Regions from separate parts of the Bradyrhizobium sp. USDA 4538 genome, predicted to be linked through region 3. Evidence: predicted binding sites of a transcription regulator. Region 3 holds the regulator's gene; each other region holds the start of a gene.
The links. The regulator LexA, encoded in region 3, represses DNA repair genes until DNA is damaged. The targets are predictions, from matches to a motif close to TGTTCNNNNTGTGTTCNG.
Positions count from the first base shown of each region.

Region 1: a site for LexA is predicted at 5,137-5,154, ahead of J2R78_RS02330 (ImuA family protein). Genes of this name have one in related genera too.
Region 2: a site for LexA is predicted at 3,251-3,268, ahead of J2R78_RS37055 (single-stranded DNA-binding protein). Genes of this name have one in related genera too.

Region 1 is NZ_JALJZE010000001.1:536,122-546,065, reverse strand. Features, by position in the region: gene J2R78_RS02350 (cytochrome P450) at 1-221, opposite strand, end outside; gene J2R78_RS02345 (LysR family transcriptional regulator) at 360-1,268, shown strand; gene J2R78_RS02340 (inorganic phosphate transporter) at 1,360-2,982, opposite strand; gene J2R78_RS02335 (UdgX family uracil-DNA binding protein) at 3,522-4,970, opposite strand; gene J2R78_RS02330 (ImuA family protein) at 5,354-6,133, shown strand; gene J2R78_RS02325 (DNA polymerase Y family protein) at 6,024-7,673, shown strand; gene J2R78_RS02320 (error-prone DNA polymerase) at 7,670-9,944, shown strand, end outside.
Region 2 is NZ_JALJZE010000001.1:8,038,686-8,048,629, reverse strand. Features, by position in the region: gene uvrA (excinuclease ABC subunit UvrA) at 1-976, opposite strand, end outside; gene J2R78_RS37065 (outer membrane protein) at 1,328-1,987, opposite strand; gene J2R78_RS37060 (outer membrane protein) at 2,244-2,990, opposite strand; gene J2R78_RS37055 (single-stranded DNA-binding protein) at 3,439-3,933, shown strand; gene J2R78_RS37050 (DUF2306 domain-containing protein) at 4,190-4,588, shown strand; gene gyrA (DNA gyrase subunit A) at 4,813-7,539, shown strand; gene J2R78_RS37040 (tetratricopeptide repeat protein) at 7,711-9,486, shown strand; gene J2R78_RS37035 (phosphotransferase family protein) at 9,575-9,944, opposite strand, start outside.
Region 3 is NZ_JALJZE010000001.1:7,712,990-7,722,933, forward strand. Features, by position in the region: gene J2R78_RS35430 (MFS transporter) at 1-1,228, opposite strand, end outside; partial or broken gene J2R78_RS35435 (ComEC/Rec2 family competence protein) at 1,659-3,917, shown strand; gene J2R78_RS35440 (hypothetical protein) at 3,914-4,141, opposite strand; gene J2R78_RS35445 (hypothetical protein) at 4,287-4,715, opposite strand; gene lexA (transcriptional repressor LexA) at 4,972-5,676, opposite strand; gene glp (gephyrin-like molybdotransferase Glp) at 5,920-7,131, opposite strand; gene J2R78_RS35460 (HAD family phosphatase) at 7,158-7,784, opposite strand; gene J2R78_RS35465 (hypothetical protein) at 8,238-8,393, opposite strand; gene glyA (serine hydroxymethyltransferase) at 8,481-9,752, opposite strand; ZMP/ZTP riboswitch at 9,789-9,874, opposite strand.

The sequences.
Region 1 (9,944 bases), 7.2 Mb from region 3:
CCCATCACCTTGTTGACCAGCGAGGCCGGATTGTCGGCCGAGTAGGTCGCGGGATCGCGCTCGATCCGCATGATGTCGTCGAAGCGCGTCACCAGTGTCAGCTTCGCGGGCGCGACGAAGACCGCCGGCGCGATCTCGCGCAGGCGGCGGAAGATCGGATACGGGTCGTCGAGCAGATCCTGATACGCGATATCGGTGACGACAGGCACGGCGCTGGTCATTGGTCCTCCCGGAAGCGCTTTTTCGCCAAAGCTAGCTCCAGGCGCGCGATCGCTCAATTCGATGGGATCGATCTGGCTCATCGAAATATTCTATGACCTTGTGCTAGGCTGGCCGCCAGTAATGCAGGGAGGTGCAGCGTGGTGGCCAATTCCTCGATCGATCCGATCGACATCGGGACTCTGCGGACCCTCGTGCTGGTCTATGACCTGCAGTCGTTCTCCGCGGCGGCCAAGCGGCTCGACGTCAACCAGTCCACCATCAGCTATGCGATCGAGCGACTGCGCGGTGCGCTGCATGACCCGCTGTTCGTTCGCAGCGGCAATGGCGTGACGGCGACCGAACGCTGTGCGGCGCTGGTTGCCTGGGCGCGGGACATGATCGGCGAGATCGACGGGCTTGCATCACCGGCGGAGTTCGATCCGGCGACGGCGCAGGGAAGCGTGACGATCTCCTGCAACTATCACGAACGCCAGACCCTGATCCCGCAATTCAGCACGCGGCTGCGTGCCGGCGCGCCGCGGGTCCGTCTCGTCCTGCTCGATGCCGCGGGCCACGGCGACGTCCATCTCAAGCAGAACCAGTGCGACATCGTGCTCGGTCCGGTCGGGATCGTCGGCGAGAGCTTCTTCCGGCGCCATATCCTCACCGACCACTATGTCTGCGTGATGGATCGGGCCAATCCGCTGGCGCGCGGCCGGATCGCGCTGTCGGCCTATGCCAGGGCCGAGCATGTCTTCATCACCCACAGCGGCGAGTGGCAGCCGCTCTATCTCGAGGCGCTGAAGGTGAGGGAAATCGAGATCGAGCCGGTGGTCAGCCTTCCGAACCACGACAGTCTGGAGCGCATCATCACCGGCACCAGGCTCGTCGCGACCATCCCGCATCATCTGGCGCGGGCGATGCGCGGCGGCCTCCATGTCGCTGCGCTGCCGTTCCGCGTGCCGATCTCGATCGACATGTACTGGGGCGCCCGGACGGCCAAATCCGGCTTGCACAAATGGGCGCGCGGCCTGCTGGCCGAGGTTGCGAAGGCCTGCGCCGCCTGAGCGAGGAGCCGGGCTGCAGGTCCAAAGCAAAAGGCCCGCACCGGAGTGCGGGCCTTTGTCCGGCGCGTTGCTGCGCCGAAAGCGTGGGGCGTCAGAACAGGTGGTAGAACACGTAGTAGAGAACGCCCGAGATGATCATCGCGGCCGGCAGCGTCAGCACCCAGGCCATCGCGATGTTGCGGATCGTGGCCCATTGCAGGCCGGAGCCGTTGGCGGCCATGGTGCCGGCGATGCCTGACGACAGCACGTGCGTGGTCGAGACCGGCAGGCCGTAGCCGTCGGCCGCCGCGATCGTCGCGGCCGCCGTGATCTCGGCGCAGGCGCCCTGCGCGTAGGTCAGGTGGGTCTTGCCGATCTTCTCGCCGACGGTGACGACGATACGCTTCCAGCCGACCATGGTGCCGAGGCCGAGCGCGATGGCGACGGCGAACTTCACCCAGCTCGGGATGAACTTCGTCGCGGCATCGAGCGAGCCCTTGTACTGGTTCAGCGTGGCGATGTCGGCAGCGGTCAGCTCGGCTTCCTTGTCCTTCATCAGGAAACGGATCGCCTCGGACGCCAGGTACATGTCGTTACGGGTGTTGCCGACCGCGTCAGCCGGGAACTTGGCCAGCGATCCATACTGGGCAACCTGCTGGCCGATGTCGCGCACCAGCACCGCAAGCGACGGAAAGGTGCCTTCGTTGATCTGGTGCTGCGCGACATAGTTGGTCACGGCCGGGCGCGGATTGCCGATCACGTTGTAACCGGCGGCCTTGCCTTCGATGACCTTGCTGGCCGCGGTCGAGTGCGCCGTGAACAGCTCGATCTGGCTCGAGGGCATTGCGCGGTTCAGCGCATAGGCGGTCGGAACCGTGCCGATCAGGATCAGCATGATCAGGCCCATGCCCTTCTGACCGTCGTTGGAGCCGTGGAAGAAGCTGACCAGCGTGCAGGTCAGGATCAGGATGCCGCGGATCCACCACGGGGGCGGCTGGTCGCCGACCGGTTCGCCGAACAGCGCCGGGGTCGCGCGCTGCAGCGCGATCTTGAGGAGGTAGAGCAGGCCGGCGGCGAGCGCGAAGCCGAACAGCGGCGACAGCAGCAGCGCCTTCGCGATGTTGGTCGCCTGCGACCAGTCGACGCCCGAGGTGCCGTCACGGCCGCGCAGCAGCGCGTTGGTGATGCCGACGCCCATGATCGAACCGATCAGGGTGTGCGAGCTCGAGGCCGGCAGGCCGAGCCACCAGGTGCCGAGATTCCAGATGATGGCGGCGATCAAGAGCGCGAACACCATGGCAAAGCCGGCACTGCTGCCGACCTGCAGGATCAGTTCGACCGGAAGCAGCGAGACGATGCCGAACGCGACGGCGCCGCTGGAGAGCAGCACGCCGATCAGGTTGAACATGCCCGACCACACCACGGCGACATGCGCCGGCAGCGAGCGGGTGTAGATCACGGTGGCGACCGCGTTCGCGGTGTCATGGAAGCCGTTGACGAATTCGAAGCCGAGCGCGATCAGCAGCGCGACGAACAGCAGGATATACGGCAGGAACGAGGTGATGCGCGTGCCGGTGGCGTCGACATCGGCATAGATGCTGTAGGCAACGAACAGCAGCGCGGCCGCGACCACGCCCAAATAGATAACCCCGGTGAGAGGATGAAAGCCCTTGTCGAGGTCCGGACCCTTTTTCAGGGCGGGCTCGATCGAGCCGGGTAACGCCATATCGCTCATGGTAAACTCCTGTCCCAATGCTCCCGATTTTGATCGATGCATATGACAAGCAATTGAAATCCGGCCCCGCGAGATGCACCGGTTTGCGGTGACGGTGGACATCGAGCCGAATTTTTGTGCAACGCATTGAGCGCGCACGTGGCTTCGCGGCCTCGTGGCAATCGTCAGCAAAAAGGGATCGCGGATCGCGACGGAAAGCTGTGGCCTGCGTTTCGCAGGGCGAGACAATGTGCGGAGGACGTCACACCGGCATCCGGCCGGCCGGGCAGCCGGAGAATTCGGCGGGCGCCTGCGAGTGGGAGGATCGCGAATGAGGGAGGCGGATTGATGAGAGATGAGGTGGCGCGCCGCACGATCGGGGCTAGCAAACCGCGCAGCGCGCCCGCCTCAGGGTACGTCATGGCGTGAACATGACGCCCGATACCTGCGGAACATGCTACCCTACCACGGATCAATTAAAGGTTGTAGGTATTTGTCCGCGGCTTAGAACAATTTCTCGTTGCGATGTGGTTCCTCAGGTTCCGCTGGTTTTACGGAACTCAAGCTGCATCGACTGATCTGCGCAACTGATGTGCGGCGATTTTCAGGTCGTAGATAAAGCGCTGATATTCCAGCGCCTTGGCTTTTTCATCCGGCAGCCGCAACAGATAGGACGGGTGCACAGTGACGAGCACCTTGGTTCCGTCGTGGTCGATCAGATGGCCGCGGTTCTTGTTGATCGGCGTGATCTTGCCGAGCACGCTCTGCGCCGCGGTGGCGCCGAGCGCCATCACGAGGTCCGGCTTGATGGTGGCGAGCTCGCGCTCATACCACTGGCGGCAGGCGCGGATCTCCGGTGTGCTCGGCTTCTGGTGCAGCCGGATCTTGCCCCGCGGCACGAATTTGAAGTGCTTCACTGCATTGGTGATATAGACCTTGCGGCGATCGATGCCGGCTTCCTGCAGCGCGCGATCGAGCATCTGGCCGGCCGGTCCGACGAAGGGGTGGCCTGCGAGATCTTCCTTGTCGCCGGGCTGCTCGCCGACCAGCATCAGCGTTGCGCTCTGTGGTCCCTCGCCGAACACGGTCTGGGTTGCGTCTTTCCACAGCGGGCAGGCGCGGCAATCGGCGGCCTCCTCGCGCAAGGCCGCAATCGTGTCGTGAGCTTGCCTGTCTTGAACCTGCTTGCCTTGAACTTGCTTGCGGGACATCGGCGTATCCTGCCGCTTCTGCGGCTCGGCCGCCTTGCGTGCGATGAAGGGGCCGCTGGTCATGCGCATTGCGTCTTCGATCAGAGGCTTAATGATCGAGTCCTCGGGCAGGTTCCTCCAATAGGCTTGCGGCATCTCCATCACTTTCAGCCGTGCGGGATTGAAGCGGCCGTTGTCGTGACGCCGCCAGGCCTCCTCGAGCCGGTCCTCGGTCGGCACTTCGGATTTGGCGACGCCCGGCGTGATCGAGATCGCGTGCCCGTCCCAATGTGCGCAGACGTCGGGGGTCAGGATCGACCACGGCATGTCGGCGAAACGGCCGGCGAAGAACGGCGCGGCAAGCTCGACGATGTGATGCTCCGGCTCGAACCATGCGACGTAATGCGCCGTCCGTTCGCGGCCGATCTCGCGGAAGCGCAGATGCGCATGCATCCTGTCGATATCGACATAGACCGCGCGCGCCATCGCGTGGACCTCGGCGACATCGGGATCATCGGTCGCACTGAGAAGATCGTGATGGCTGCGCAGCCGCCACAGCAGGCGATAGAGCAGGGCGAAGCGTTCGTCACTGCGATGCAGGATCGCGGCCTTTGCGAGCTCGACGAATTTGGCCGACACATTGAACCGCGCCTGCGGCGTATCCGGCAATTCATTCACGCAGGATGCCGACGACAATTCGTCGTCGCTGCGTACGGTCCATGTGATCTCTGCGGGCTTCACATCGTTCAGCGCCAATCGCCGCGCGGCCTTGCGCCAGCCCTCGAAATCGGTGTCGTTGTCGAGCACGATGATGCGCATGCGATTGCTCCGTTTCCGTCACGCGCCATTTTCGGGGCCTGCGTGGCTGACACTGCGGAAGATCAGGGCTCGTCCGGTTCGGCGGCTGCTGAATCCCATTGATTCCACTCATGAATCGATGAGTTCACCAATCCGATTGACTCCGCGGGCCCTGTTAGCTTTATATTAGAACATACCATGAACAAATGAGCCAGTCCCTGGTTCTCTGTTCAGACCAGTGACGGCCTCAAATTTTGGTTGGAAGGAGCGGCGCATATGCCGGAGCGCGATCAGCAAAAGTGGTCGCCGGTTTTGCGTCCGATCGCGCTCCTCTTTTTTAAGAAAGGCGCATGATCTTGTCGCCAAACCGCTCACACTTTGGCGGATCATGCGCCGCCGCACGCATGGGTACGCTTGCGTCTCTGCGCGGCAGCATCGCGCGCATCGAGGCGCCATCGGATGCGGCGATGCCGAACCGCGTCGCGCTCGGACACGCCGGCGCGGATGCGATGCTGCGCGGCGGGCTTGCGCCGGCGGCATTGCACGAGGTGTTCGCGGCCGGCCATCAAGGCGGCGCGGCGACCGGCTTCATTGCGGGGCTCGCCGGACGGCTGTCGGCACGCAAGCCGCTGGTCTGGGTGCGGCAGGATTTTTCCGATCGCGAAAACGGCGCGCTATCGATGCGCGGGCTTGCCGAGCTCGGCCTCGATCCGCGCCTCTTGGTCACGGTGCGCGCCGCCGATGTCGACAGCGGCCTGCGCACCGCGGCCGACGCGCTCGCCTGCGATGCGCTCGGCGCGGTCGTGCTCGAGGTCTGGGGCCAGGCGCGCCAGCTCGATCTCGTCGCCAGCCGCAAATTGACCCTGGCCGCGCAGGCCTCCGGCGTCACCGCGCTGGTGCTGCGGATCGCGGCAACCCCGATCCCCTCGACCGCGGAGACGCGCTGGATCGTGCGCGCGGCGCATTCGCCGCCGGGCAATGCCGCGAGGGTGTGGGGCGCGCCGCGCTTCGAGGCCGAACTCGTGCGCAATCGTCATGGCCCGGTCGGGCGATGGATCATGGAATGGAAATGTGATGAGTGCCAATTCAGTGAACCGTCGGCGTATTCTCAGCCTGTGGCTGCCACGCCTGCCCATCGACCGCATCAAGCGCAAGCTCGCGCAGGACATCGCCTCGCAAGCTGATGCACGGGAGGTGGCAGGGCTCCCTCCCCCGCAAGCGGGAGAGGCGAAGAAAGCAGAACTCCCCAGCGTCGTCGTCGCAAAAGACCACAACGCCATCCTGCTGCACGCGATCGACGAGGCCGCGGTGCGCGCCGGGCTGTCGATCGGGCTGCCGCTCGCCAATGCGCGGGCGATCTGTCCGGAGCTCACGGTCTATGATGCCGATCCCGCCGCCGATCTGAAGACGCTGAACGACATCGCCGACTGGTGCGACCGCTTCACGCCGCTGGTCGCGCTCGATCTGCCTTACGGTCTGTTTCTCGACATCACCGGCTGCGCGCATCTGTTCGGCGGCGAGCGAGCGCTGCTACAGACCGTGACGGGGGCGCTGAGCCGGCGCGGCTTTGCCGTCAGCGCGGCCATTGCCGGCACCTCGATCGCGGCGCGTACGCTGACGCGCACCGCCTCGGGCAAGATTGTCGCCGATGGCGAGGAGGCGGCGGCGGTCGGCCCGCTGCCGGTGTCGGCGCTCGGCGCCGATGCCGCTGTCACCACCGGCCTGCGCCGCGCCGGCTTGAAGACCATCGGCGATGTCGCCTCGCGCGCGCCGCATGAAATCTCGGCGCGGTTCGGTGCGGCCTTCACCACCTTGCTCAACCACGCGCTCGGGCAGGGCGATGCTCCGATCAGCCCGCGCAAGCCGCTGCCCGATTACATCGTCGAGAAGCGTTTCCCCGAGCCGATCGCGACCGACACCGTGATCGCGCTGACGCTCTCAAGCCTTGCCAAGATGCTGGTTGCGGCGATGGACAAGCAGGGCAAAGGTGCGCGGCAGCTGGAAGCGAGCTTCTTCCGCACCGACGGTGCGGTGCGCGCGATCATGGTCGAGACCGGGCGTCCGGTGACGCGGCCCGAGATGATCGATCGCCTGTTCCGCGAGCGGCTCGATGCGCTGAATGATCCGCTCGATCCCGGCTTCGGCTTCGATCTCATTCGCCTCGCCGCAGGGCGTACCGAGATCGTGGTACAGCAGCAGCGCGATCTCGACGCCACCATACACGACAATGACGAGCTCTCGGCGCTGATCGATCGCATCGCCGCCCGCATCGGCGGAAAACGCGTCGTCGTGCATCTGCCGCTGGAAAGCCACATCCCCGAACGATCGGCGCTCGCGCTGCCGGCGCAGCATCATCTGGCCGCGGCCAGCGCCGCCGCCTGGCCGGAGCGCGTCGCCGGCGAACCGCCGCTGCGTCCGCTCAGGCTGTTCGAGCGGCCCGAACCGATCAAGGTGCCGTTCGCGACCGTGCCCGACGGTCCGCCGCATCAATTCACCTGGCGGCGCGCGCAGCATGACGTGGTGCGGGTCGAGGGCCCCGAGCGCATCGCGATGGAATGGTGGAAGCAGGACGGCGCGTCGCTGACGCGCGATTATTTCCGCGTCGAGGATGCCGAGGGCCAGCGCTTCTGGATCTTTCGCGACGGCCTCTACGAGAGCGAGCTGCGGGACGAGGAGGGCAAGTCCGTTCCGGCCAACTGGTATGTGCATGGGCTGTTCGCATGAGCACACCGCCACCCGACTATGCCGAGATCGGCATCACCAGCAATTTCTCCTTCCTGCGCGGCGGTTCCGATCCGCGCGCCTATGTGCATCAGGCGAGCGAACTCGGGATTCCCGTGATCGGGCTCGCCGATCACAACACGCTGGCCGGCGTGGTGCGCGCCTGGAAGGAGCTCGACAGCGAGAAGGTTGCCCATCCGCCAAAGCTTTTGATCGGCGCCCGCATCGTCTTCATCGACTCTACGCCCGACATCCTGGTCTATCCGCGCGATCGCGCCGCCTATGGCCGGCTGTGCCAGCTCCTGACCCGCGGCAAGCGCGGCGACGACATCGTGCGGATCGAGAAAGGCGAGTGCCATCTGAAGCTCGCCGACCTCCTCGACTTCGTCGAGGGGCAGCTCCTGGTGCTGGCGCTGCCGCATCGCTTTGAGGAGGCAGGCACGCTCGATCTGCTTGCAAAGCTGAAGGCAAGCGCCGCCGACGGCGTCTGGCTCGCCGCAAGCCTGCTCTATCGCGGCGACGACAGGCGCCGCCTCGCGCGGCTGCATGGCCTCGCCACCGACGCCGGTGTGCCGCTCATCGCCACCAACGAGGTGCTCTATCACCATCCGGCGCGCCGCCCGCTGCAGGACGTGCTGACCTGCATCCGCGAAAAGACCACGATCGAGGCGGTCGGCCGCAGGCTCGAGGCCAATGCCGAGCGGCATCTCAAGCCGGCGCATGAAATGATCAGGCTGTTTCGCGATCTGCCGGACGCGATCGCGGAAACCATGCGCTTTGCTGCACGCATCTCTTTCTCGCTCGACCAGCTCAAATATCAGTATCCCGACGAGCCGGTGCCGCCGGGCAAGACCGCGCAGCAGCATCTGGAAGATTTGACCTGGGCCGGTGTCGACAAATATTTCGGCGGCGAGATCGACGAAAAGCTTCGCACCACCCTGAACAAGGAGCTCGCGCTGATCGCCGAGCTGAAATACGCGCATTACTTCCTCACCGTGCACGACATCGTGCACTATGCGCGCAGCCAGAACATCCTGTGCCAGGGACGCGGCTCGGCAGCCAATTCCGCGGTCTGCTTCGTGCTTGGCGTCACCTCGGTCGATCCGACCAAGGTCGATCTGTTGTTCGAGCGCTTCATCTCCAAGGAGCGGCTGGAGCCGCCCGACATCGACGTCGATTTCGAGCATTCGCGGCGCGAGGAGGTGATGCAATATGTCTACCGCCGCTACGGCCGCCACCGCGCCGCGATCATCGCCACCGTGATCCATTATCGCCCGCGCAGCGCGATCCGTGACGTCGGCAAGGCGCTCGGGCTGACCGAGGACGTCACCGCGGCGCTCGCCGACACCGTGTGGGGCAGCTGGGGCAAGGGCCTCAACGACATGCAGGTGCGACAGGCCGGGCTCGATCCCAAAAATGCGATGATCAACCTCGCGGTCGAGCTCGCCACCGAGCTGATCGAGTTTCCGCGTCATCTCTCGCAGCATGTCGGCGGCTATGTACTGACCCAGGACCGGCTCGACACCTATGTGCCGATCGGCAACGCCGCGATGGACGACCGCACTTTCATCGAATGGGACAAGGACGACGTCGACGCCCTTAGCATGATGAAGGTCGACGTGCTGGCGCTGGGCATGCTGACCTGCATCCGCAAATGTTTTGACCTGATCGCCGACCACAAGGGCGAGCACTGGGAGCTAGCTTCGGTCCCGCAGGACGACAAGAAAGTTTACGACATGCTGTGCCGCGGTGAATCGCTCGGCGTGTTCCAGGTCGAGAGCCGGGCGCAAATGAACATGCTGCCGCGGCTGAAGCCGCGTACCTTCTACGATCTCGTCATCGAGGTCGCGATCGTGCGCCCGGGGCCGATCCAGGGCGACATGGTGCATCCTTATCTCAGGCGGCGGAACGGCCAGGAAAAGGTCAGCTATCCATCGCCGGCGCCCGACCAGGGCGACAAGGACGAACTCTACAACGTGCTGCACAAGACGCTCGGCGTGCCGCTGTTCCAGGAGCAGGCGATGCGGATCGCGATCGAGGCGGCCCATTTCACCTCCGAGGAAGCCAACGGCTTGCGCCGCTCGATGGCGACCTTCCGCAATCTCGGCACCATCGGCAGCTATGAGGAGAAGCTGGTCGGCAACATGGTGGCGCGCGGCTACGATCCGGACTTCGCCCGCAGCTGCTTCGACCAGATCAAGGGCTTCGGCTCTTACGGCTTCCCGGAAAGCCACGCCGCGAGTTTCGCTCAACTCGTCTACATCTCCTCATGGC
Region 2 (9,944 bases), 330 kb from region 3:
GCTGCTCGACGCCGAGGCCGCCGCAGGCCGGGCAGGCGCCATAGGGGTTGTTGAACGAGAACAGGCGCGGCTCGATCTCGGGGATCGTGAAGCCGGAGACCGGACAGGCGAACTTCTCCGAGAACAGGATACGCTCGGGCCCGCTCTTGTCGTGGATCTTGGCGGTCTTCTTCTTGTCCTCTTTCTTGTCGTCCTGCGCTGCCGCCGCCGGCGCATCGGCGTATTCGATCACGGCGAGGCCCTCGGCGAGCTTCAGCGCGGTCTCAAAGCTTTCCGCAAGGCGCTGGGCGAGGTCGGGACGCACCACGATGCGGTCGACCACGACGTCGATGTCGTGCGGGAATTTCTTGTCGAGCGCGGGCGCTTCGGACAGTTCGTAGAAGGTGCCGTCGATCTTGACGCGCTGAAAGCCCTTCTTGAGATACTCGGCGAGCTCCTTCTTGTACTCGCCCTTGCGGCCGCGCACGACCGGCGCCAGCAGATATAGACGGGTGCCTTCCGGCAGCGCCAGCACGCGATCGACCATCTGCGAGACGATCTGGCTCTCGATCGGCAGGCCGGTGGCCGGCGAATAGGGCACGCCGACGCGCGCCCAGAGCAGGCGCATGTAGTCGTAGATCTCGGTGACGGTGCCGACGGTGGAGCGCGGATTCTTCGACGTGGTCTTCTGCTCGATCGAGATCGCCGGCGACAGGCCGTCGATCTGGTCGACATCCGGCTTCTGCATCATCTCGAGGAATTGGCGCGCATAAGCCGACAGCGACTCGACGTAGCGGCGCTGGCCCTCGGCATAGATGGTGTCGAACGCGAGCGACGATTTGCCGGAACCGGACAGGCCGGTGAACACCACGAGCTTGTCGCGGGGAATCTCGACGTCGATGTTCTTCAGATTGTGTTCGCGCGCGCCACGGATCGTGATGGCGCGCGATGAGGAGCCGGCGTTCTGTTGGCGCTTCGCCTTGAGCACTTCATCCATAGCGACGGTTCCGGGCGCATGCTTGGGCGCCTTTTGGGCGCGCATCGCCGGTGATGCCGGGACCTTGCGCCGATGGGGTGTGAAGGCTGGAACGTAGGAAGAACGGCCGACAATTTCCAGTGCTGAGTCGCGTCCATCAACGGATAGTTTGCCTGATGGCAGCAGCCGTCAGCAGGGCCGGTTCCGCTAAAGCCTTTCCCCCGTTCCGATGGAATCGGAACAGGGGCTCCAGATTCCTGCTTTGACCCGTTTTCTTTCCGCGAGCCGGAATCCGCTTCGCTCGAAAACGCTCTTACGCAAAAAGGCCGGCGCGAGGCCGGCCTTTCGGTGCGTTCTGATCGCAGATCAATCTTAGTACTTGGCGACGATCGGGCCGCCGAAGTGATAGTTCACGCCGAACTGGGCGCTGTGCAGCTCGAGCGTACCGGAGGGCACGCCGAAATAGTTCTCGCTGTCGAGGCTGCGATACAGGTATTCGCCCTTGATCGACCACTGCGGGGCGATGAAGGCTTCGACGCCGGCGCCGACGGTCCAGCCGGAGTGGAAGTTGCTCTGCGAGGCGGTCACGCCGAGCGCGGTGACGCTGACCTCGTTGTTGGCCCAGGCGTAGCCGCCGGTGCCGTAGAACAGCACCTTGTCGACGGCGAAGCCGAGGCGGCCGCGCACGGTGCCGAGCGAGTCGATTTTGCTGCGGGCGGTGACGCCGAGCGTCGAGACCGATGCGTCGATGTCAGCGCCTGCAGCGTCGACCTCGAGGCCGTACACGATGTTGCCGGCCTGCCAGTTGTAGCCGATGGTGCCGCCGCCGAAGCCGCCTTCCATGCTCGGGGTGCCGGAGTTCTCGCTGGCGTAGCCGCCGAAGCCGCCGACGTAGAAGCCGGTCCAGTTGTAGATCGCGGCCGGCGCCGGAGCCTTCACGTAAGGCGCGCGTGCCGCCATGTCGGCGGCCATTGCCGGTGCAAAAGCGCTCAGTGCAAACATGCCGGCCGAGGCCAGCAAAACAATCCTCATTTTCAAAGTCCCAGTCCCATTTTCTTGTTGTCCCTTCAGAGATCTTGAAGAGAGCGTCACAGCAGTGTCGCGTGACGTGCTGGTGCTTCTACAGAGAAATGCCGGAACGTGTGTATCCGCGAAACCACAACGCACCGAAAACGGCCCCGGTGAGGTGCGCGTGCACACGCAACGAAAAAGCCGGCGCACAAACAGGCGCAAACAAAAAGGCCGGCGCGAGGCCGGCCTTTCGTCTGGATCAATCGGCCTGGCGCGATCAGTAGCGCGCGACGACCGGGCCACCCCACTTGTAGTTCACGCGGACGGTGACGAGGTCGACGTCCTGGCGATCGCGGATGGTGCTGTTCAGCGTGCCGTTGGGAGCGATCAGGTTGTAGGTCTTGTCCTGCATGAACAGGTGGTCGTATTCGATGCCTGCGGTCCAGTTCGGCGCGAAGCCGACTTCGATGCCGGCGCCGACGGTACCGCCCCAGCGGGTGTCGCTGGCGCTGCCGACGAGCACACCGGTCGGCGTGAAGTAGGTGTTGAAGCGGTTGTCGGTCAGTGCCGCGCCGCCCTTGGCGTAGAGCAGCACGTTGTTGACGGCGTAGCCGATCTGGCCGGTGAACAGGCCGAACGCGTCGATCTTGGACTGGTTGGTGAACAGGCCCGGGAAGATCGCGCTGTTGTTGCTGCCCTTCAGGTCAGCCCAGTCGCCCTGCGCTTCAAGGCCGAACACCCAGGTGCCGGCCTGCCAGCGATAGCCGATCTGGCCACCGGCGACGCCGCCGGTTGCATCATGGCAACCATCTGATGCGAGGAAGATGCCGGCCGGGAGCTGGTCCCAGCAATTGTGGCTCGAGCCCCAGCCGCCGTTGGCGCCGATGTAGAAGCCGGTCCAGTCATAGATCGGGGCAACCACTGGCGGCGGCGCCTTGGTGTAGGGGCGCGCAGCGAGATCGGCAGCCGCGGCAGGCGCAGCAAACGCAATCAGAGCAACCGTACCGAGCAAAAACTTCTTCATTATCAATCCCCCAGCACCCCGATCGGCTTCCAAACGGTCCCGAAGCACGATCCCAGACGCGAGCGCCCGCGCCATGGTTGGAGCTATACGCTGATTCAACCGCAAACGCAGTCTCCCAAATGCAACACTCGCGGGAGAAGTATCGATAAGGCAAGCTGCTGATTTGTTTGTTGTTTTTCTAAATCTTGCTGCCGAGCGTCGGCCTGCGCCGAGATCGACTGCCGCTCTGACGGCACTGGCCGCTTCTACGGCTGGTTGTGGCGAACAAAACTGGAACGATGCCGGATCCGGTGCTATATCCCGATATCCGTGGATAACCGCGCGACGGCAAAGGCGACGAGCCGGCACCGGCGTATAGGGTCATCCACGACGCCTGCGACGTAAGTGGCGAAGGTTGAGAGTGGCGGCCGAATGTCCGGACGCCCGGTTTTTGAGTGGAGATGATGCGATGGCAGGAAGCGTGAACAAGGTGATCCTGGTGGGAAACCTCGGCAAGGATCCGGAAATCCGGCGGACGCAGGACGGCCGTCCGATCGCAAACCTTTCCATCGCCACCTCGGAAACGTGGCGCGACAAGGGCACCGGCGAGCGTAAGGAAAAGACCGAGTGGCACCGCGTCGTGATCTTCAACGAGGGCCTCTGCAAGGTCGCCGAGCAGTATCTGAAGAAGGGCGCCAAGGTGTACATTGAGGGTCAGTTGCAGACCCGCAAATGGACCGACCAGAGCGGCGTCGAGAAGTACTCGACCGAAGTCGTGCTGCAGGGCTTCAACTCCAACCTCACCATGCTCGACGGGCGTGGCGGTGGGGGCAGCAGCTTCTCCGATGATGGCGGCAGCGATTTCGGCTCGGCCGGACCGGTCAGCTCAGCGCCGCGCCGCGCCGTCGCCGCGGGTGGTGGCAGCAGCCGCAACAGCGACATGGACGACGACATCCCGTTCTGAGGAGTGGTCGCGCTTCCATCGATTCCGTCAGGCGCCGTTCCGTGAAGATCGTTCTCCGGATCGGCGTCCTGATTGCGGGGAGGGATGTCTTCGTGTGGATTATGAGGATAACCTTGCACTCGGCTGATCTCATTTGAGCATTGACAGGGAACCTTTGCGGTTCCGCGGGGCTTTGACACAGCTCGATGTGAATGATATTTACATTGGCCTGCGGCATTTGATGCCTGGCCGCGAGCTTCACTCGAGGGCCGCCACCATGAGCCTCGTGCCATTGCTCGACGCTGTGCCTGCGATCCCGCTCCATGCCTTTGCCGCGATGGCCGCCTTCGTGCTGGGCTCCATCCAGCTCGCCGCCCCCAAAGGCACGCTGCCGCACCGGACCCTGGGCTGGATCTGGGTGATCCTGATGCTGGTGGTCGCCGGAAGCTCGTTCTGGATCCATCAGATCCAGCTGGTCGGTCCCTGGAGCCCGATCCACCTGCTGTCGATCTTCTCGCTCGCCATGCTGGCGCTCGGCGTCACGGCCGCGCGGAGCCACGATGTCCGCCGCCACAGGTTCACGATGATCGGCATTTTCTTCGGCGCGCTAGTCATTGCCGGGCTGTTCACCTTCATGCCCGGGCGGATCATGCACGCGGTGGTCTTCGGCCACTGACGGGAGAGGCAAGTCGCGAATGGCGGGTGGCGAATAGGGGATTTTTCCATTGCTATTCGCCATTCGCTACGCGCTTCCCAAGCAAGCAGCCGGAACCTCGGTGCTCCACCCGTAAGTGCATGAAAAAACGAACGGAAAAACGGCTTGCCGGAGCCGCGCAAGGGTGGTTATCAGGCCCCCGATGGGCTATATGATTCCCCAGTAGAACCGACCGGATTTCCCCTTTGTCCGATAACGACGACCACAAGCCCGGCGAGCCGCCGGGACCCTCAGATATTCGTCCCGTTTCCATTCTCGACGAGATGAAGAAGTCCTACCTCGATTACGCGATGAGCGTGATCGTGTCGCGTGCGCTGCCCGATGCGCGCGACGGGCTCAAGCCGGTGCACCGGCGCATCCTCTATTCGATGCATGAGCAGGGACACACGCCGGACAAGAAATACGTGAAATCCGCCCGCGTCGTCGGCGACGTGATCGGTAAATATCACCCGCATGGCGACCAGTCGATTTACGACGCGATGGTCCGCATGGCGCAGGATTTCTCGCTGCGCGTGCCGCTGATCGACGGCCAGGGCAATTTCGGTTCGGTCGACGGCGATCCACCGGCGGCCTATCGATATACCGAAGCGCGGCTGACCAAGGCGGCGCTGGCCGTGCTGGCTGACATCGACATGGAAACGGTCGATTTCCAGCCGAACTACGACAACTCCGAGAAAGAGCCGTCGGTTCTGCCGGCCCGGTTCCCGAACCTTCTGGTCAATGGCGCCGGCGGCATCGCCGTCGGCATGGCGACCAACATCCCGCCGCACAATCTCGGCGAGGTCGTCGACGCCTGCGTGGCGCTGATCGACAATCCGGCGCTCACGATCGACGAGCTGATCGACATCATTCCCGGACCGGACTTCCCGACCGGCGGCGTCATCCTCGGCCGCCAGGGCATTCGTAGCGCCTACCATCTCGGCCGCGGCTCGATCGTGATGCGCGGCAAGGTGACGATCGACACCATCCGCAAGGACCGTGAAGCGATCATCATCACCGAGATTCCCTATCAGGTGAACAAGGCGACGATGGTCGAGCGTATCGCCGATCTCGTCAAAGAGAAGAAGATCGAGGGCATCGGGGACCTGCGCGACGAGTCCGATCGTGACGGCTATCGCGTCGTCATCGAACTGAAGCGCGAAGCGGTGCCCGACGTGGTGCTGAACCAGCTCTACCGATTCACACCGCTGCAGACCAATTTCCCGGCCAACATGCTGGCGCTGGATTCCGGCCGTCCGCAGACGATGAATCTGAAGGACCTGCTCACCATCTTCGTCGCGTTCCGCGAGCAGGTGGTGACCCGGCGGACCAAGTTCCTGCTCGGCAAGGCGCGCGACCGCGCCCACATCCTGGTCGGCCTTGCGATCGCGGTCGCCAACATCGATGAGATCATCCGCGTCATCCGGACCTCGCCCGATCCGAACACCGCGCGCGAGGCCCTGATGTCACGCGACTGGCCGGCACGCGACGTCGAGGCGATGATCACGCTAATCGACGATCCCCGGCATCGCATCAACGAGGACGGCACGCTGCGGCTGTCGATGGAGCAGGCCAGGGCCATCCTCGACCTTCGCCTGCAGCGCTTGACCGCGCTGGGGCGCGACGAGATTTCCGAAGAGCTCGACAAGCTCGCGGCCGAGATCGCCGACTATCTCGACATCCTGCGTTCGCGTGCCCGCGTGCAGGGCATCGTCAAGACCGAACTGGCCGAGGTGAAGCAGCAGTTCGCCACCCCGCGCAAGACCGTGATCATCGAGCAGGAAGGCGAGGTCGAGGACGAGGACCTGATCCAGCGCGAGGACATGGTCGTCACCGTGTCGCATGCGGGTTACGTCAAGCGCGTGCCGCTGTCGACCTATCGGGCGCAGCGCCGCGGCGGCAAGGGCCGCGCCGGGATGCAGACCCGCGACGAGGATTTCGTCTCGCGCCTGTTCGTGGCGTCCACGCACACGCCGGTGCTGTTCTTCTCGTCGCGCGGCCAGGTCTACAAGGAGAAGGTCTGGCGGCTGCCGATGGCCGCGCCGAACGCGCGCGGCAAGGCGCTGATCAACATCCTGCCGCTGGAGCAGGGCGAACGCATCACGACGATCATGCCGCTGCCGGAGGATGAATCCTCCTGGGCCAATCTCGACGTGATGTTCGCGACCACCGGCGGCACCGTTCGCCGCAACAAGCTGTCCGACTTCGTCGACGTGCGCCGCTCCGGCATCATCGCCATGAAGCTCGGGGAAGGCGAGGCGATCGTCGACGTCCAGATCTGCACCGAGCATGACGACGTGCTGCTGACCGCCGCCGGCGGCCAGTGCATCCGTTTCCCGGTCACCGATGTGCGCGTCTTCACCGGCCGCACCTCGATGGGCGTGCGCGGCATCGCGCTGCCCGAGGCCGACAAGCTGATCTCGCTGGCGATCCTGCGCCATGTCGAGACCACCTCGGACGAGCGCTCGGCGTATCTGAAGATGCGCCGCGCGGTGGCCGGCGAGGCCACGACCGAGGAGCCGGTCGAGGCCGAGGGCGAGGAGACCGCGAATGCGATCCAGCTGTCGCAGGAGCGCTATGCCGAACTGTCGGCGGCCGAGCAGGTGGTGCTGACCGTCTCCGTCAACGGCTATGGCAAGCGGACCTCGTCCTACGAGTACCGCACCACCGGCCGCGGCGGCAAAGGCATCGTCGCGATGAGCGTCAACAACCGCAACGGCAACCTGGTGGCGTCGTTCCCGGTCGAGGACGCCGACCAGATCATGCTGGTCACCGACAAGGGTCAGCTGATCCGCTGCCCGGTGGCCGATATCCGCGTCGCCGGCCGCTCGACCCAGGGCGTGATCGTGTTCGACACCGCCGAGGACGAGCACGTGGTCTCGGTCGAGCACATCCCTGAAGAGGAAAACGGCGAGAACGGCAACGGCGGCTAGCGCCGCCGTTTCGGAGAACCCCCAGCCCGAATGCAGCCAACGGGCGCGCAACAGGCGCGCCCGTTGACAGGCTCCGCGAAATCCGGCGGGCCTGCCGTACGCCCCTAGCCCAAGGGCAACGCCCTATGCTTTGATAGGGTCCGGCGGATCTACCGATTTCGGGAGGCCGTTGTGACCGATCATCGCGTTGAGCGGCGGCTTGCAGCTATCCTGGCGGCTGACGTGGCCGGATATAGTCGGCTGACCGGCCTGGACGAGGAAGGGACACACATCCGGCTGAGGGAGTGTCTGCGTGGACTCGCTGATCCCAAGATCAGCGAACACCGTGGCAAGGTCGTCAAGCACACGGGCGACGGCGTGCTCGCCGAGTTCGGCAGTGTCGTGGATGCGGTGCGTTGCGCCATTGAGGTCCAGCGCGCAATGGCCGAGCGAAATGCCACGGTGCCGCAACTCAAGCGGATCGAATTCCGCATTGGCATCCACGTCGGCGACATCATCGTCGATGAAAACGATATCTTTGGAGACGGCGTCAATATCGCCGCCCGCCTTGAAGGGACCGCGGAGCCCGGCGGGATCTGCATCTCGGACGATGCGCAACGTCAAATCCGCGGCAAGGTCGATGCCGTGTTCGCGGACATGGGCTCGCAGAACCTGAAGAACATTGCTGAGCCGATGCGCGCGTGGCGATTGAGGATAAACGCGGGCCATCCCGCGAGCGCCCCGATCGAGCCGCCGGTCGACAGCGCGCAAGCTCTGGCGCTCCCCGACAAGCCGTCGATCGCCGTGCTGCCGTTCGAGAATATGAGCGGCGACCCCGAGCAGGAATACTTCGCGGACGGAATGGTCGAGGAGATCATCACCGCGCTGTCGCGCTTCAAATGGCTGTTCGTGATCGCCCGAAATTCGAGTTTTACCTTCAAGGGCCGGGCCGTCGATATCAAGGAGGTCGGCCGCAGGCTCGGCGTCCGCTATGTCCTTGAGGGGTCTGTGCGCAAGGCCGCGGGGAAGGTTCGCATCACCGGGCAGTTGATCGATGCGGTTACCGGAACGCACATCTGGGCAGACAGGTTCGAGCGTGACCTGACGGACATATTCGCTCTCCAGGACGAGGTGACCGTCGCCGTCGTCTCGGCCATTCAACCAAAATTGCTGCAGATCGAAATCGGCCTGTCGGCACGGCGACCAGAGAACCTCACCGCCTATGATTTCTATCTCCGCGCCATGCAGCAGCATTACCTGATGACCGCCGACGGGTTGGCCGAGGCGATCAGGCTGGCGCATCGTGCTTTGGAGCTTGACCCCCGGTTCGGCTTTGTCGCCGCTCTGGCAGGTCTCGCTCACATGCAGAACATCCTTTGGGGGCATGCCGTCGATCCTCAATTTGACCGCAAGGAAGCGGTTCGGCTGCTTCGCCTGGCATTGAGCATCGACGATGGTGATGCGGAAACATTAGCCTGGGTTTCCCTCACCTCGGCGTACATGGTCGGCGATTGTGAGAGTGAGATCGAATTGGCCGACCGGGCGGTCGCTCTCAATCCGAATTCATATCGCGCATGGACCGCCAGAGGCAGTGTCTATCGAGTTGCTGGGCTTCCGGAGGAAGCGGTCCGGAGTTTTGAACGCGCCATCCGCCTGAGCCCGTTAGACCCGCGGCTACCCATCACGTTTGTTGGGATGGGGATGGCCTTCATCGAGCTTCGCCGCTTTGACGAGGCCATTGCCGCAGCGAATAAATGCCGGCGCCAGAATGCCTCCTATTCGCTGGCCTACCGTTGTCTCGCGTCCGCGTTCGCTCATCTCGGACGCGACGCGGAGGCGCGCGAGGCGGCGGCGCTCCTGCTTCAGCTCGATCCCGCCTTTACAATTTCCGCAATGATCGCCAGGGGCGGGTACCCAAACGCGCAGCTGTTGATCGAGGGGCTTCGGAAGGCGGGATTGCCCGAATGAATTGTGCCCGCGGGCGCCGACGAGGCGGCCGTCGGGAGCCCGCGGGCTCTGACAAGCCCTTAGCCGGGTGCGCTTGTGGGAACGTGGCCTAGACGGCGCTTTCCAGTTCGCGCGTGAGCGCGGGAAGGGCATCGATCCGGCCGATCTGCGCGAACCAGCACCAGAGCTCGAGCGTGCAGGCCAGCCGGTAGAGCGCGATCGTGGCCTCCCAGTCCGGCCGGCCGCTCGTGCCGTGGCCCGCGAGCAATCCGTCGCGCTTCGGCGCGTCCTTCGGCGTGAAGTAATAGAGCGCCTTGGCGACGTCCATCAGCGGATCGCCGGCGGTGGCATTCTCGAAATCGACGATGCCGGTGAGACGCGGCTGCCCCTCCGGTGTCACCAGCACGTTGCCGGCGTGGAAGTCATAGTGGCAGAGGCGGGGCGTGTCGGCTGCGTCGAGCAGGACGCTGCGCGCCAGG
Region 3 (9,944 bases):
TCGGGTAGATCAACGCGTAGCCGATGCTGCCGGTCGCCGCGAAGGCGGCCGATGTGATGAACGGCACCAATCCGCCGCCCCAACCATTGCCGATATGATACGGCACCGAGACCGAGGTGTACCTGATCCTGGCCGGGAAAAACTCCGCCAGGAACGCGCCGACCGGCCCGTACACCATCCCGACATAGCAGACGAGGATGAAGATGATGAAGACGGCGACCGGATAGTTGATGTGTCCCGGCTGCGTGACCATGCCGAGCCACAGATACAGCGGATAGTAGGTGATCGCGGCAAGCAGCATTCCTCCGAGGATCACGGACTTGCGGCCGATCTGATCCGACAGCCAACCAAAGAAGATCAGGCTCGGCGTTGCGATCAACAATGCGGCCCCCACGATGTAGGCCGAGGTAACCGCATCGACCTTGGAGACCTGCTGCAGGAAGTACAGTGCCCAGAATTGACCACTGTACCAGACCACGCCCTGTCCAATCAGGACGACGATGGCGATCAGGATGTACTTGATGTTGGCGCTGAGGAAAGCTTCCCGCCAGGGATTCCTGGTCATCTGTCCCTGTGCCTTGATCTCCTGGAAAATCGGTGTCTCCTGGAGCTGCAGGCGGATGTAGATGGCGATGGCCACCAGCAGGAACGAGACCAGGAACGGGACGCGCCACGCCCATTCGTCAAAGGCCTGATTGCCGGCCCAGGTTCGGGTCAGAACGATCACCGCCAGCGACACCACGATCCCCAGCGTCGGCGAGGTTTGTAGCCAGCCCGTGTAGTAGCCGCGGCTGTCGTCCGGAACATGCTCGGCGACGTAAGTGATGGCGCCGCCATACTCGCCGCCCAGGCACAGACCCTGGATCATCCGCAAACCGAACAGAATGAATGCGGCCGTCAGGCCGATCGACTGATAAGTTGGGATCAGTCCGATCGCTCCCGTTCCTAGGCCCATTCCGCTCAGCGTAATGAGGAATGTATATTTGCGGCCGACCCGATCGCCCATCCATCCGAACAGGAAGGCCCCCAGCGGGCGGATCAGGAATCCCGCAGTGAACAGCGCGATCGTGCTCAGCAGGGCTGCGACAGGGTGGGATTGCTCAAAGAACTTGACCGAAAGAACCGCGGCCAGGCTGCCAAAAATATAAAAGTCGTACCATTCAATGATGTTTCCCACTGACGCAGCGACAATCACGCGGCGAAAATCGCTTGGTACTTGAATTGCCATGTGCTGCTCCTCTCAAAAGCAAACGCTACTCCTCGCGTTTTTCAGCGATCTATCCGCTCGCGGAGTGCGCGTGGTGCGCGGCGTTACAGGCGAGATTTGCGCGTTCGTCCGCAACGCCTGATCTCAGGGGAGTTGTGGCCACCTGAGAGGAGCTCCAGCGGCCTTCAAGTGCCGCGAGCCGTCACTGCCTCATCCCCGTCTCTTTGGGAGCGGAGGCATCGGAACAGTCTATTCCTAATGTGATCGGTATCTTAGTGAGACTTTCGGCTCGATCGATTTGACGCAGGCGGCAGCCGTGGCCCGGCGCGAGCTAGGCAAGGCGCGACGATCCAGGTACCCGGGCGTTGCCGGTCCGTATTCTGCATCCGTTCCGCTAGTCGGGTGACGGGGCCATCCGCTAGCCTGCCGCCCGGCAGGGATCGCAAGCGGAATGGCGGAGCAGGGCACGACGCCGGGCGGCAAACGCGGCTACGCGGGGACGTGGCCGCCGCGCACGGCTGCGCCGGTCGGCGGCTTTCTCCCGGCGCGCGCCGGCATCTGGAAGCCTCTCGTCGAGACAGTGCGGCAATGGGCGCGCGCGGAGGCGGGGGCGGGCCGCCTGTTGCCCTGGGTGCCGGTGGCGTTCGGCACCGGCATCGCGTTCTATTTCGCGGCCGAGCACGAGCCGGTGCTGTCGGTCGCGGCCACCGTCGCAATCCTGCTCTGCCTGCTGGCGCTGCTGCTGCGGCGGCGCAGCGTGTTTCCCGTTATCGTGATGCTGGCCGCGGTCGCCGCGGGCCTTGCGACGGCGACCTGGAAGACGGCGCGCGTCGCTCACACGGTGCTGGCGCGACCGATGTTCTCGGTGGCGCTGACCGGCTTCGTCGAGACGCGCGACATCCGCGAGTTTCGATGGAGAGCCCGCGCGACATGACGAAGCTCAATCGGGTCCGGCTCTCGGTGAAGAAGGGCACCGCGCCCGATGTCGGCAGCTTCGTTGAGTTGAAGGCGCGGCTGTTGCCGCCGCTCGGGCCGCAGCGCCCGGGCTCCTATGATTTCGGCCGTGACCTGTATTTCCAGGGCATCGGCGCCTCCGGCTTCGTGATGGGCGCCGTCAAGACCAGGGAGCCGCCTGCGACCGGCGGCTTTGCGCTGCGCTACGCCGCCTTCATGCAGGGCCTGCGCGACGCCATCGACGCGCGGATTCGCACCACGCTCGACGGCGACCAGCGCGCGATCGCAACCGCCTTGCTCACCGGCCGGCGCGATGCGATCTCGACGCCGGTCAACGATGCGATGTTCATCTCGGGGCTCGGCCATGTGCTGTCGATCTCCGGCTACCACATGGCCGTGGTCGCCGGCGTCGTGTTCTTCGCGGTGCGCGCGCTGCTCGCGCTGTTTCCGGCGCTGACGGCGGGGCATCCGATCAAGAAATGGGCCGCGGCGGCCGCGCTGGTCGCCGCGGCGTTCTATCTGTTGCTGTCGGGCGCGGAGGTCGCGACGCAACGGTCGTTCTTCATGACCGCCGTGGTGCTGCTCGCCGTGATCGTCGACCGCCGCGCGATCACCTTCCGGACGCTGGCGGTGGCGGCGCTGATCGTGCTCGCGATCGCGCCGGAGGCGCTGGTGCATCCCAGTTTCCAGATGTCGTTCGCCGCGACGCTCGGGCTGGTGGCGCTGGTGCAGATCGGGCTGCCGAACCTGCTGGCGTCGCCCGACCATTCGGCGACCGCGCGCGTCGCGCTGTGGGGCGGGCGCGAGCTCACGATGCCTGATGCTGGCCTCGCTGGTGGCGGGGCTGGCGACGACGCCCTATGCCGCATTCCATTTCCACCGCGTGACGCCCTACGGGCTGCTTGCGAACCTTGCGGCGATGCCTGTCGTCTCGGCGGTCGTGATGCCGGCCGGCCTGCTCGGGCTCGTCGCCATGCCGGTCGGCTTCGACGGACTGTTCTGGGCGATCATGGGTCTTGGCATCGACTGGATGATCCTGGTGACGCAATGGGTCGCCGCACTCCCGGGCGCGGTCGGCCGCATGGCGGCGTTCGGCATCGGGCCGCTGATCGCAGCGAGCGCCGGCATCATCCTGCTCGGGCTGCTGCGCACGCCGCTGCGCTGGTCAGGCGCGGTGCTGCTGCTGGTGGCCTCGGTCTGGGCGCTCAGGGTGCCGCAGCCGGACGTGCTGATCTCGGGCGACGGCCGCAACGTCGCGGTGCGTGGCGGTGACGGGTGGCTGCATCTGATGCACAGCGCCAAGGATGCATTTTTGGTCAAGGAGTGGCTGGCGGCGGACGCCGACGCGCGCACCGCCACCGATGCGTCGCTCGGCGAGGGCGTCTCGTGCGATGCCGGCGGCTGCGTGACCCAGGGACCCGGCGGCGTCTTCGTCGCGCTGGCGACCCGGCCGGAGGCGCTGGCGGACGACTGCGAGCGCGCAGCCCTGATCGTGACGGCGCGGCCGGCGCCGCAGGGCTGCGCGGCATCGGTGATCGATGCCGAGCGGCTGCGCCGCCACGGCGCGCTGGTGCTGCGAAGGATCAGGGACGGCTACGCCGTCGATGCGGTCAAGCCCGGCGGGATCGACCGGCCGTGGTCGCCGGCAGTTCCCGGCGACGGCGAGAGCGAAACGACGCTGCGCGCGCCCGCCGCCGCGCCGCGGCCTGCGGTGGATGCGACGCCGGCCGAGACCGATCTGCAGGGCGATGATTAGCCGTGGTCCGGCGAGGGGCCGCTCGGCAGCTCGAACAGGCCGAGATGGTATTCGTCGGAGTCGGGGCCGGCGTCGGGCTTCTTGACGAGGGTGAAGGAAGCCTCGGGAAATTGCTCCCAGACTTTCAGGTCGTCGGCCGTTACCGTCAGCCAACCGAACCGGAACATGTAGCGGCCCGGTTCCGTGACGCGTCCAGCCTTTTGCCATGTGACCTTATCGACCACCGCGCACGTCCTCCGTGCCCGATGATGCGCCAAGGCGCCGGCCGACGCAAATCTCCTTCTGCGCCCCGGAAGCGGGAGTCCGGGGTCGCCCGAAATTGCTTAGGTCATCCGCCGCCGAACAGCTCATTCCGCGGCGACGATGCGCTCAACCCAAAAACAGCGTTGCGAATGCGGAGGGCCGCCGCTCCACAACCTTCGGCTTCTGCTCGACCGGCGGATGCAGCGCCGGCAATTGCAGCACGCTAACGCGCTGTCCCTCGACCAGCTGGGTCACCAGCACATGGCTGCCGTCGGGGAATTCGACCGCGTCATGATGCCGATCAGGCACGTCGGGCTCGACTTCGTTGAACACGCCGACGCGATAGTTCAGCGTCTTGGTCCAGATCCAGCGGCTGTCGTAGCGAACGTTCTCGGCGAAAGCGAGCTCGGTGCCCGGCAGCATGCAGACCGCGACAGTGGGGTCATTCTCCGAAGCAAAGCCGCGGGTCGACGTGCCGCGGAACGTCGTCGTGATCAGCGTCTCTCCGACAATGGCGGGGCGCGATGCCACGGCGTGCAGACTATAGTCACACATCGGATGGCTCCTCATTTCGAGGTAGCGACCCGTGCCTCTCCTTGAGGCATTAGGGCCTCTACCAGAGTGGACGATAGCGAACGAGCGTCTGCTCGTTTCTGGGCGATTGTACGACTGGTCCGAGATCGCTCCGATCACAAACACGCGACGCTGCGCGAGAGGTATCGGAGCGCATCGGGCAGGCCGTACGCTACACTATCATGCAAGGAACGATCCGACGTGTTGCTCGTTCCCGGCCGCCGCAAGTATTTGCAATTCAGTATTTGCGATAAAGGCCGATCAGCTTGCCCTGGATGCGGACCCGGTTCGGCGGCAGGATGCGCACTTCATAGGCGGTGTTGGCCGGCTCGAGCGCGATCGATGCGCCGCGGCGGCGGAAGCGCTTCAGGGTGGCTTCCTCCTCGTCGATCAGCGCCACCACGATGTCGCCGGTATTGGCGACGTCGTTGCGCTGGATCAGCGCCATGTCGCCGTCGAGGATGCCGGCATCGACCATCGAGTCGCCGCGCACCTCGAGCGCATAGTGCTCGCCGGCACCGAGCATGTCGGGCGGCACGCTGATGGTGTGGCTGCGGGTCTGCAGCGCCTCGATCGGCGTACCGGCGGCGATCCGGCCCATCACGGGGACCGCGACCGGACGGTTGCCGTCGTCCTCGGCAATCGGCGGCGTGCTGGCGCGCCGGCCGAGGGTGCCTTCGATGACGCTGGGCGTGAAGCCGCGGCGGCCGTTGCCGCCGCCGGCCGAGAGTTCGGGCAGCTTGATGACCTCGATGGCGCGGGCGCGGTTCGGCAGGCGGCGGATGAAGCCGCGCTCCTCCAGCGCAGTGATCAGGCGGTGGATACCGGACTTCGAGCGCAGGTCGAGCGCATCCTTCATCTCGTCGAAGGAGGGCGGTACGCCGGCCTCTTTCAGACGTTCATTGATGAAACGCAGTAGTTCGTACTGTTTGCGCGTGAGCATCTCGAGTATTCCCCCGGTTGATAGCGTCGTTCGATTCCGAGACTCTTCTGGTGGGGCCTGCAGGCCGGGCCTGACCTCAGGAGCATGTGCTCGATGCACCTGCTTCCACGCGGCTTCCCGATTGTAGACACCAGTACTCGAAACAAATCATGAACGGACACTATATGTTCGATATGTGTTCCGCAACCACTTAATTTCCGGTGAACGTGTCGGGCAACGCACAATCGGCGGGGCGCGAAAACCCTATTCGGGCAGTGTCAGGATCTCGCATTCGCTGCCTTCGACGGCCGCCGCCGCGAACGGCGGGCGCACGAGAAGTGCCCGTGCCGCAGCGAGATTCCCGAGCAGCGACGAGTCCTGCTGCGTCACCGGCGTTGCGATCAGCGTGCCGTCCTCGCGCGCTTCGAGACGCGCACGCAGATAGTCCTCGCGCTGGTCGTTGGCTGCGAGGTCGCGGCCGAGCAGGGCGCTCGCGCGGCGATGATGAATCACTTTCCGGCCGCTCAGCGCCCGAATCAACGGCACCAGGAACAGGAAGGCGCAGACATAGGACGACACCGGATTGCCGGGCAGACCGATCACCCGCATCGCGCCGAGCCGGCCATGCATCATCGGCTTGCCGGGCCGCATCGCAATCCGCCAGAACGCCATCTCGACGCCCTCGGCTTCCAGCGACCGCTTGACGAGATCGTGGTCGCCGACCGAGGCGCCGCCTGTCGTGATGAGGACATCGGCGCCGGCCTCGCGTGCCCGGCGGATGCCCGCCGTGGTCGCCTCTACCGTGTCGGCGGCAACGCCGAGGTCGACGGTCTCGGCGCCTTCGGCGCGCGCCAGCGCTCGCAGCGCGTAGCCGTTGGAATAGACGATCTGGCCGGGACCGGGCTGCGAGCCCGGCATCACCAGCTCGTCGCCGGTCGCCAGCACCGCGACCTTCGGGCGGCGGCGCACCGCAAGTTCCGGATAGTTCATGGCGGCCGCCAGCGACAGCGCGCGGTCGGACAGGCGGCTGCCGCCGGCGAGCAGCACCTCGCCCTCACGGAAGTCGACCCCAGCCGGGCGGATGTGCCGCCCGACGCTGGCGGCCTCCGTGATCGTGATGTGGTCGCCGTCGACGGCGGTGTCCTCCTGGATGATCACCGCGTCGGCGCCATTGGGGATCACGCCGCCGGTGAAGATCCGCACCGCCTCGCCGGCGCCGACCGTCCGCTCGAACGGCCGGCCGGCGGCGACTTCGCCGATCACCTTGAGCCGGGCCTTTAGATCAGCCGCATCGGCGGCGCGCACCGCATAGCCGTCCATCGCCGACATCGGCTGCGGCGGCTGGGTGCGGAGCGCCGCGAGGTCGTGCGCAAGCGTGCGGTGGTAGGCGGCATCGAGCGCGACCATCTCCTCCGGCAGCGGTTCGGCGCCGGCGAGGACGGCGGACAGGGCATCGGCAACCGGCATCAGGGCCACGCTCAGAGCTCCTCAATTCTTAATGTTCAAATTCCAAGTGCGGTCAAAGCCCTTGCCACGTCATCCGTCGACGTCACGTGGATAGCATGAAGGCCGCGCGCCCGCGCACCTTCGATATTGGCGGCCAGGTCGTCGAAGAACAGGATCCGCGACGCCGGCACGCCGATGGCTTTTACCACATGATCGTAGGCCTCGGCGTCGGGTTTGCGGAAGCCGATGCTCGAGGACAGGAAGACGTTGCGGAAATGGCTGAGCAGCTCGGCATGGGTGACCGAGAAATGCGCGACATGGGCCGGATTGGTGTTGGAGAAGGCGTAGAGCGGCATCCGCTTGGCGGCCGCCGCGAGCAGCGGGGCGATGCCCGGCATCTCGCCGGTGAAGATCGCGTTCCAGCCTTCGAGGAACTGGGCGTCCGTGATGTTGATGCCGAGCGTCCGGCGCAGATTCTCGAAGAATGCCGCGTCGTCGATCCGGCCGATCTCATGATGCTTGAAACTGTCGTCGACGACAAAGCGCGTGGCGAGCTCGGCGGGCGCACAGCCGGCATGCTGCGCCCAGTGCGCCATCACCTTGTCAAAGTTGATGTCGAGCACGACGCGGCCGATATCGAACAGCAGCACGTCGACGGAGTTGGGAGAGAATTGCGAGGTCATTGCGTGAAACCGTGTACGAGAATTGCGGGCAGGCGGCAATGTCCTCGATTTCAGTGACCGGTGTGTGGATTGTGCGTGGCGTTGCATTCATCGCGAGACTGTTCCCGCGCACACCGTCGTCCCGGCGAAGGCCGGGACCCATAACCACAGGGTTGGGTTGTTGAGAGGAAGCTGTGGCCCCAGCGTCGCGCAACAATTGAGATTTGGGGTAATGGCTCCCGGCCTTCGCCGGGACGACGGCGGGTGTCGTCGCTTGTGCGTCAAACATCCGCATTCTCGCGACATGATCTGTCCGAGCCTTGCTCTTTTCACCCTATATTTTTGCTGCGGGGCTTGGCTTGCCGCGTCGGGCAACTCAGTGGCACGCACGCACGAGCTTTCAGCGCACCAAGCGACTTGATGCTTGCCGCGGCCTGACGCCCGCGGTGGCTTGGTGCCCGCCGGACGTAGCTCTCACAGCCTGGACAGTGCCAAGCCGAGGTAACCGATCAGCGCACCGGTGCTGAGAATGATGACGACGAGCGCCTGTTCCGAGCGTGCTTGCAAGGTTTTCCGGGTCACGGCGTTGGACGCTCCGTCTTCGAGATCATGCGGTCCAACGAACAGCATCAATTTCCGTTCCGGTCCTTCCCCCGGGAACCTTCACGACCTGCCGAGTGACGCGACGAATGCGGAACAGGAATGCGGGTCGGCCGCCTATGAGGGCGGTGCGATCCCCGGAACGGGGAAAGCGCGGCACATCTCGACGCTGTTCGACCTCAGTCGCTTGACGACCGCTGCATCTCCCTTCGACCGGAGGGATTCCGCAGTGAGTTCGGCGATCAGGCGCATTTCGGGCTCGCCCATGCCGCGCGTGGTCGCCGCCGGCGTCCCGAGGCGGATGCCGCTCGGCCTGAGCGGCGGCCGCGGATCGTCGGGAATGATCTGCTTGTTTGCGGTGATCCCGACGGCGTCGAGAATGTTCTCGGCCGCGCCGCCGTCCAGGCCGACGCTGGCCACCGTATCCACAACCATCATGTGATTGTCGGTTCCGCCGGTGATCAACGTCATGCCGCGTTCCATCAACGCTTCGGCCAGGACCTTCGCGTTGCGCATGACCAGTCTTGCATAGGCCTGAAAATCGGACGTCGATGCCTTCTTCAGCGTGACCGCGGTTCCGGCCACAACGTTCATGTGCGGACCTCCCTGCAGTCCCGGAAACACCGACGCGTCGATCTTGCCGGCGAACTCCCGGCGACAGAGAACGATGCCGCCGCGCGGCCCGCGAAGCGTCTTGTGCGATGTCGTCGTCATCACGTCGAAACCCGCATCGAGCGGATTGCGCAAGGCGTTGCCGGCGATCAGGCCGCCGTAATGGCTGACGTCGGCCATGGTCAGCGCACCCACCTCATCGGCAATGCTCTTGAAGGACGCATAATCCAGATCGCGCGGATAAGAGCTGTAGCCGCACAGCACCAGCTTCGGACGGACGTGCCGGGCCATGGCGCGGAGCTCATCGAAATCGATGGCGCCGCCGTTTGACGGCTGCGTCTTGTAGCGGGCGAAGTTGAAGAGCCGCCCCATGTGCGACACCGGCGCGCCATGGGTGAGATGGCCGCCGTGTGACAGGTCCATCGCCAAGATCGTATCGCCGGGCTGCAGCAGGCCGAGATACACGGCCTGGTTCATTGGCGACCCGGACAGAGGCTGAACGTTGGCATGTTCGGCGCGAAACAGCGCGCAAGCGCGCTGTCGGGCAAGGTTCTCTATCTGGTCGGTAAATTCCTGGCCGCCGTAATAGCGGCGTCCCGGATAGCCCTCGGAATACTTGTTGGTGAACACCGATCCGAGCAGCTCGAGCACCTCGGGATAGGTGTAGTTCTCCGACGGAATCAGCTCGACGCCGTCTTGCTGGCGGCGCTCTTCGCCCTCGAGCGCAAGGGCAACTTCCGAATCGTTGAGATGGAGTTCATTGCGGAATGACGGCATGGTCCGGGCTCCCTAAGACGCTGGATCATCAGCTGAACGGGTTGCCCAGGCGAACGGCGTTGGAACCCTTCGCGCTTCACCGTGGTCAATTCCACGTAAGCTCGCCAGTCGCGCGAGGGACGAATGAGCCTGCGAGGCTCATCGCGAGCAGAAGGCTATCCAATCCCCGGCGGGCTCGCAAGGGTTGGTTGC